Regions from separate parts of the Streptomyces sp. NPDC020875 genome, predicted to be linked through region 2. Evidence: riboswitches for the same ligand, from Rfam matches in the RefSeq annotation. Region 2 holds a riboswitch; the other holds the start of a gene.

What was found. A riboswitch is a leader RNA that binds a small molecule or an ion and turns the genes downstream of it on or off. The one in region 2 is predicted to bind cyclic di-AMP.
Region 1: another riboswitch for cyclic di-AMP. It lies ahead of AB0G74_RS04375 (transglycosylase family protein); the one in region 2 lies ahead of AB0G74_RS10010 (M23 family metallopeptidase).

What each region holds. Positions count from the first base shown of each region.
Region 1 covers NZ_JBFADP010000005.1:45,907-50,068, forward strand. Annotated here, with positions in the region: gene AB0G74_RS04370 (transglycosylase family protein) at 119-1,114, shown strand; cyclic di-AMP (ydaO/yuaA leader) riboswitch at 1,403-1,582, shown strand; gene AB0G74_RS04375 (transglycosylase family protein) at 1,586-2,314, shown strand; gene eno (phosphopyruvate hydratase) at 2,761-4,041, shown strand.
Region 2 covers NZ_JBFADP010000013.1:100,475-104,636, forward strand. Annotated here, with positions in the region: gene AB0G74_RS10005 (pitrilysin family protein) at 1-1,388, shown strand, start outside; cyclic di-AMP (ydaO/yuaA leader) riboswitch at 1,837-2,001, shown strand; gene AB0G74_RS10010 (M23 family metallopeptidase) at 2,013-2,840, shown strand; gene AB0G74_RS10015 (GntR family transcriptional regulator) at 3,121-3,867, shown strand.

The DNA of each region.
Region 1 (4,162 bases), on a different contig from region 2:
GAGTGCGGCTACGTTCACCCCCGTTCCAGCCCTCAGCGGAAAGGCTCAGCGCATGCTCTCCGGGAATGGTCGACATCGCCGTCCTCGACAGGCCCCGGCCCTGGTCGTCGCAGCGGGGGTGACGGGGTCCGCGATCGCGATCCCGCTCCTCGGCGCGACCTCGGCGTCCGCCGCGGACTCCGCGGTCTGGGACAGGGTCGCGGAGTGCGAGAGCGCCGGGCAGTGGAGCGCCAATACGGGCAACGGCTACTACGGCGGTCTTCAGTTCTCCCAGGAGACCTGGGACGCCTTCGGCGGTGCGCAGTTCGCCGACCGGCCCGATCTGGCGAGCCGCTCCCAGCAGATAGCCGTGGCCGAGAAGGTGCTCGCGGCCCAGGGCGTCAAGGCGTGGCCGTCGTGCGGGTCCAACGCCGGGCTCGGGGCGGGTGCCTCGACCGGCGTCGACCCGGGCGCCGATCCGGTGCCGAGCGGCCCGGCGGCGAAGCGCGCCGCGGACGCGGCCAAGGAGACCGCCCCGGCCGAGCCGCGTGACGCGGGCGGCCGGGACACCGGTGCGGCGACGCCCGGGGCGGACGCGGGCCAGAAGAAGGAGACGCCCGGCAAGTCCGCCGAGGCGCCCGGGACCGGCAAGCACCGCGGTACGCCCGCGACGGAGCCGGGCACGGCGGGCGGCGGCGCCCCGAAGGCCGGTGCCGGAGGTGCCGACGCGGGTACGGACGCCGGTGCGGGAGCCCGTACCGACGCGACCGCCCCGGACGCCGCCGTGGACGCCATCGACCCGTCCCGGATGTCCGGCCCCGACCGGACGTCCCGCGGCGACACCCCGGGCCGGGCCGACGCCCGGAACCAGGGCGACCCGGGAAGCGCGGGCGGATCCGGTGCCACGGACCCCGCGAACGGGACCACCGCGAAGGACAGTAAGGACACCGCGGGCGAAACCGCCCCGGCGTCCGGTACTTACACGGTGCGCACCGGCGACAATCTCTGGGCCATCGCGGAGGCGAAGGACGTCCCCGGCGGCTGGCCGGCGCTCTACGAGGCCAACCAGAAGGTGGTCGGTGCTGATCCCGACCTCATCCTGCCTGGCCAGAGCCTTGATCTTCAGCCGAAGTAGCGTGCGCCCCGGCGAAATTGACGTAGTGATTCGTCATTAAATGTCCGGTTTCGCGTAAGTGAGACATGAGTCTCTTTGCCCAGGTCGTCGTCCCGGCCCTTCCGGAATTGCCGATTCCGCGCGTCACCTGCGGAAACGCAAGTTACCGGAGGGGCGGGATGGGTGATTTGCCCATGATGTTCCGTCTTTGAAGAACCGGGACGGCTGTGGCTACGGTCTGGACCGCTCGCCAAAGCGGGCACCACTGACCGTCACGCCGAATCCTGCCGTCGGTCGGGGGGAACAGTCGTCGCGACAGCGCCGAAGGCAGGAGCGGGGGACCCAGGTTTGTGCCGGTCCCGTCCGCCGTCCGCGAGGACGGCGGACCCCGGCTAGGGGTGAAGCCGTACGACCCGAGGGTCGTCCGGCCGGGCAACTCACTGCGCTCGAACCCGACAGCTCACCTCGTAGGCGTCGGTGAGGAGATCCGCCATGCTGTTCGCCACCAAGGGCAAGCACCGCCGTCCGTCCAAGGCCGCCAAGTTCGCCGCCTTCGCCGGGATCACCGGTGCCGCCATCGCCGCCCCGCTGATGGGCGCCACCTCCGCCTCCGCCGCCACCGCCGCCGAGTGGGACAAGGTCGCCCAGTGCGAGTCCGGCGGCAACTGGTCCATCAACACCGGCAACGGCTACTACGGCGGACTCCAGTTCTCCCCGTCGACGTGGGCCGCCTTCGGTGGCACCAAGTACGCGTCCAACGCGCACCTGGCCTCCAAGGCCCAGCAGATCGAGATCGCCGAGAAGGTCCTCGCGGGCCAGGGCAAGGGCGCCTGGCCGAGCTGTGGTGTCGGCCTCTCCAACGCCCCGTACGGCGGCGGCGCGGCCGAGCAGGCCCCCGCCCAGCCGAAGCAGGAGCAGCCCAAGAAGCAGGCCGCGCCCAAGGCCGCGCCGAAGGAGCAGAAGCGGGCCGAGGCCCCGACCACCCGCTCCGAGCGCGCCGAGGCCCCGGCCCAGAAGCAGGCGCCGAAGAAGTCCCAGGGTCCCGCCAAGGGCTTCCTGAAGGGCGACGGCACCTACGAGGTCAAGGCCGGCGACACGCTGAGCAAGATCGCCGAGGCCGAGCAGGTCACGGGCGGCTGGCAGAAGCTCTTCGAGCTGAACGAGGACATCGTCGACGACGCCGACGTGATCTTCCCGGGCCAGCTGCTCCACCTGAGCTGACCCCCGACGGGCCCCGGGCCGCCGCCGTCCCCGCGGCGGCCCACCCCCCACGGGTCCGTCCCCCCGGCCGTCCTCGCGCCGGGTCCTATCACGGCCCCGGCCCGGAGACGGCCACCGCCCCGGGCCGGCGCGACTCCCCCGTACGCGCCGGTCCGGGGTTCCCCGTATCGCCCCCGGATCACCCCCGCGCCGAACCCGCCCCACGGCCCCGTACGGCCCCGCCGCCGATGCCTCCGTACACCCGTCTGAGCGGGCGAGAGCGCAGGTGAGAGCCGTTACCGGCGGGTAGTGGCGCGGCCTTCGCCGGTCACCGCGATTCTTCGTACTCTTTTTCGTCCCAGGGGGCGGGCACCGGCGGGACGGCGCCCCCCGTCCGGTTAGGCTCGTGACCGCAAGGGCCGAAACAAACCCGCATCCCACGCGTCACATCCCAGAAGGAGATGCTCGTGCCGTCCATCGACGTCGTCGTAGCCCGGGAAATCCTCGACTCCCGGGGCAACCCCACGGTCGAGGTCGAGGTGGGCCTCGACGACGGCAGCACCGGCCGTGCTGCCGTGCCCTCCGGTGCCTCCACGGGCGCCTTCGAGGCCATTGAGCTCCGCGACGGGGACCCCAACCGCTACCTGGGCAAGGGTGTCGAGAAGGCCGTTCTGGCCGTCATCGAGCAGATCGGCCCCGAGCTGGTCGGCTACGACGCCACCGAGCAGCGCCTGATCGACCAGGCCATGTTCGACCTGGACGCCACCGACAACAAGGGCTCCCTCGGCGCCAACGCCATCCTCGGTGTCTCCCTCGCCGTGGCGCACGCCGCCTCCGAGGCGTCGGACCTGCCGCTCTTCCGCTACCTCGGCGGCCCGAACGCGCACCTGCTGCCCGTCCCGATGATGAACATCCTCAACGGCGGATCCCACGCGGACTCCAATGTCGACATCCAGGAGTTCATGATCGCGCCGATCGGCGCCGAGTCCTTCTCCGAGGCCCTGCGCTGGGGCACCGAGGTCTACCACACCCTCAAGAAGGTGCTGAAGGGCCGCGGCCTCTCCACCGGCCTCGGCGACGAGGGCGGCTTCGCGCCGAACCTCGGCTCCAACCGCGAGGCGCTCGACCTCATCCTGGAAGCCATCAAGGAGGCCGGTTACACCCCCGGCCGCGACATCGCGCTGGCCCTGGACGTCGCCGCCTCCGAGTTCTACAAGGACGGCGTCTACGAGTTCGAGGGCAAGTCCCGGACCGCCGCCGAGATGACCGAGTACTACGCCGAGCTGGTCGAGGCGTACCCGCTGGTCTCCATCGAGGACCCGCTGTTCGAGGACGACTGGGACGGCTGGAACACCATCACCGCGAAGCTCGGCACCAAGGTGCAGCTCGTCGGCGACGACCTGTTCGTCACCAACCCCGAGCGGCTGGCCCGCGGCATCGAGGAGAACTCGGCCAACGCCCTGCTGGTCAAGGTCAACCAGATCGGGTCCCTCACCGAGACCCTGGACGCGGTCGAGCTGGCCCAGCGCAACGGCTTCAAGTGCATGATGTCGCACCGCTCCGGCGAGACCGAGGACGTCACCATCGCCGACCTGGCCGTCGCCACCAACTGCGGCCAGATCAAGACCGGCGCCCCGGCCCGCTCCGAGCGCGTCGCCAAGTACAACCAGCTCCTCCGGATCGAGGAGATCCTGGACGACGCGGCCGTCTACGCGGGCCGCAGCGCGTTCCCCCGCTTCAAGGGCTGACACCCGGGAGGCCGATGCCGACAGTCGACGGCCGACGCCTCCCGAGGGCTGACCGGCACCCCGGCAAGCCCCGTCGTGCGCCACGTCCCCGGCCGCGGTCCCGTACCGTGTCCGGGGACGT
Region 2 (4,162 bases):
CCGCCGAGCCGCTGACCACGATGGACTTCCACCCCCGGCCCGCCTCCGGGGTGCCCACCCCCTGGGCGTTCCCCGCCCCGGACCGCGGCACGCTCCCCAACGGGCTGACCGTGCTCCGCTGCCACCGCCCCGGCCAGCAGGTGGTGGCCGTGGAGATCAACCTCGACGCCCCGCTCGGAGCCGAGCCCGAAGGGCTCGACGGGGTCGCCACGATCATGGCCCGGGCCCTGTCGGAGGGGACCGACAAGCGGTCCGCCGAGGAGTTCGCGGCCGAGCTGGAGCGCTGCGGCGCGACCCTCGACGCCCATGCCGACCACCCCGGCGTCCGGGTGTCGCTGGAGGTGCCGGTCTCCCGGCTGCCGAAGGCCCTCGGGCTGCTCGCGGAGGCGCTGCGCGGTCCCGCCTTCGACGACGGAGAGGTCAAGCGGCTGGTCCGGAACCGGCTGGACGAGATCCCGCACGAGCAGGCCAACCCGGGCCGCCGCGCGGCCAAGGAGCTGTACCGCCGGCTCTTCCCGGCCGGGCTGCGGATGTCCCGCCCCCGGCAGGGGACGGAGGAGACGGTGGCCCGGATCGACTCCGCCGCCGTCCGGGCCTTCTACGAGGCCCATGTCCGGCCCGCCACCGCCACGGCGGTCGTGGTCGGCGATCTGACCGGGATCGACCTGGACGCCGTCCTCGCCGACACCCTCGGCGCCTGGCAGGGCGACGGGGCCGAGCCCCGGGCCCGGGAGGAGATCTCCGCCGACGACACGGGTCGGATCGTGATCGTGGACCGGCCGGGCGCCGTCCAGACCCAGCTGCTGATCGGGCGGATCGGGGCGGACCGGCACGACCGGGTGTGGCCCGCGCAGGTGCTCGGCACGTACTGCCTCGGCGGCACCCTCACCTCCCGGCTCGACCGGGTGCTGCGCGAGGAGAAGGGGTACACGTACGGCGTCCGGGCCTTCGCCCAGGTGCTGTGCTCCGCCCCCGACGGCTCGGGCGCGTCCCTGCTGGGCATCAGCGGCTCCGTTGACACACCCAACACGGGCCCGGCGCTGGCCGATCTGTGGACGGTGCTGCGGACCCTGGCGGCCGAGGGGCTGACGGACGACGAGCGCGATGTCGCCGTACAGAACCTGGTGGGGGTCGCGCCGCTGCGGTACGAGACGGCGGCGTCGGTCGCGGGCACGCTCGCCGACCAGGTGGAGCAGCACCTCCCGGACGACTTCCAGGGGCAGTTGTACGCCCGGCTGGCGCAGACCGGGACGGTGGAGGCGACCGCGGCGGTCGTCAGCGCGTTCCCCGTCGACCGGCTGGTGACCGTACTGGTCGGTGACGCGGCCGAGATCGAGGGCGCCGTCAGGGAGCTGGGGATCGGGGACGTCACCGTCGTCAAGGGCTGAACCGGCGGCCCGGCGGCGGAATCCGGGCCGACGGACAGCCGGACAGACCAATAAGACGGACCGACCGGCCCCGGTCCCGTACGCGCGCATCCGCGTACGGGACCGGGGCCGTGTCGTGCCCGTACGGAACCGGTGCCCGGTGCTTTCGTACGGGCACGGGGCGCGAGGGGCCGCCGGGAACGGGCCCGGGCCGTCCGGGCGGCGGGACCACCCGGGCCGGGGGCGGAAACCGGCCGGAGGGATCCGGCCGGGGGTGCAGACGGGCCGAACGGGTAACCGAAGTACGGCCGTCGCCCCCCGCCGCCCCGTCAGCTGTCCGTTTTGATGGGAAGTTGACCGACACGTGCTGTGGCATGAGCAACAAAGAGGGCTGTTTGTTTGGTGATCGACACGCGCCGCGCCTAGCGTCGGTCCGGCTGTTCGCAGGCAGGCGCCGCAACCGCGGCACGGACAGCCATCGCCGAGTCCCCGTCAGGCGCGAGCCCAGGGGAGCCGGGGACCCATGTTCCCCTTGGGGTGAATCGGAACCTTCGCAGCCCGCGGAGGAACCGTAGGAGACCTTCCTCTTCTCCGAACCCGTCAGCTAACCCGGTAGGCGAGAAGGAAGGAAAGGACCAGCCTTTCATGGCGTTCGCCCGATCCCACGGGAAGCACCGTGCCCCGAGCCGTGTGACGCGCCGCAGCGCGAGCCTCGCCGGAGCCGCGACCCTCGCCACCACCGGCGTCATCGGCACCTTCGCCGCCCCCGCGTTCGCCTCCGACAACGACGGCCGCGACCAGGGCCCCGAGACGGGCGGTCTGAGCGCCGAGGACACCGGCTCCATCCAGATCCTGGCCGCCGACGACACCGGCTCCCTGCGGACGCTCTCCGGCCCCGACACCCTCGCCTCCCAGGTCGCCGACCAGGCGCACGCCCAGAAGCAGGAGGCGAACGCCCGCGCAGAGGCGGAGGCCGAGGCCAAGAGGCAGGCGGAGGAGCGGGCCAAGGCGGAGCGCGAGGCCCGGGAGCGGGCGGCCCGCGAGGCGGAGCGCAAGCGGCTCCTCAACACCTGGACGTCGCCGGTCGCCGGTTCCGAGGTCACCACCTCGTACCGGGCCAACAGCTCCCTCTGGTCCTCCGGCAGCCACACCGGTATCGACTTCCACGCCTCCACGGGTACGAAGATCGTGTCCGTGGGCGCGGGCACGGTCGTCGAAGCGGGCTGGGGCGGCGCGTACGGCTACAACGTCGTGATCCAGATGCGCGACGGCTCCTACACGCAGTACGCCCATCTGTCGTCCCTCTCGGTCGCTGCGGGCGCGAGCGTGATGCCCGGCCAGGAGATCGGCCGCGCGGGCTCCACCGGCAACTCGACCGGCGCCCACCTCCACTTCGAGGTCCGGACCGGAGCGGAGTACGGCTCCGACGTCGACCCCGTCTCCTATCTGCGGGGCAAGGGCGTCAAGATCTGACACCCCCCGCCCCGGCGGACACCGCCCCCGGTCCGTCCGGGCGGGCTGTCCCCCTGTTCCTCCCGTGCCCCGGCGCCCCGCGCGCCGGGGCACGCGGCGTTCCCGGCCCCGCCCCGGCCGCGCGATACCGTACGGGCCGCCGCCGTACGGAATCGGCCGCCCTTGGCCGAAATGAACTGCCGGGTTATCGGGAACAGTCGGAATTCCCGATCGGCTGACATAGAGTCGGCCGGGAAATAAGAACCGCAAATGATTTCCCGGACCACGGCGGAGGTGCAGTATGCGGGTTCCCGCGCATTCGGTCTGCAGGGCGATTCGCGACGACATCGTCTCCGGCGTGTTCCGGCGCGGCGAACGACTCACCGAGGAACAACTCGCCCAGCGGTACGGAGTCTCCCGGGTCCCGGTGCGCGAGGCGCTGCGGACCCTGCGGGCCGAGGGCTTCGTCACCACCCGGCGCCATGCCGGGGCGTCGGTCGCCGAGCCCACCGGCCGGGAGGCGGCCGATCTGCTGGAGATCCGTACGCTGCTCGAACCGCTGGCCGCGGCCCGGGCCGCCCGGCACCGCACGGAGGGCCATCTGCGGGTACTGCGCGGACTGGTCCGGCTGGGGCGGGAGCGGGCGGCCGGTGACGGCCGGGCGGGGGATCCGCGGGCGCTGGACGCCTGGTTCCACGACACCCTCGCCGAGGCGTCCGGCAGTCCGGGGCTGATCGCGCTGCTCACCCCGGTCCGGCGGAAGATCGCCTGGATGTACCTGGTGGAGTCGGCTCACGGACGGTCCGCCGAGTGCTGGGCCGAGCACGGGGCGATCGTGGACGCGGTGGGCCGCGGTGACGCCGAGCGGGCCCGGACCCTGACGGCCCTGCACACGGAGCGCGCCGCCGGGCTCCACCGGCTCCGCGGGCCGGGCGCCCCGGACGGCGCCCTCGAACGGCCGCCGGTCCGGGGTCGCCCGCAGGCGAGGGGGCGGTCGGCGGCGGGCACCGGCCGGGCAGCCCGGGTGGGGGTACGGGGGCCGGTCTGAGGCGATCGCGCCCCGGCCGGGAGCCGCGGCGAATCGGCACCGCCCGGCCCCGCGGGGGCGGGCGGCGGACCGCAACATTTCGGCAACACGGAATGCGACCGCATTTAACACGGCTCCCGTATAAAGGAGTCGTGCCATATTTCCGATGGCCATTCCCGATGATTCCCGGCGACGACTCGTGGCCGGGTCGGATGTTTTCGCCATTCGTACGGTTCGTGCGGTGAAAACACATCAGGCGCTGATCCCCGGGCGGGGGATCAGCGCCTGTGAATTCCGGGAGCGCCGGTTCGGCGGG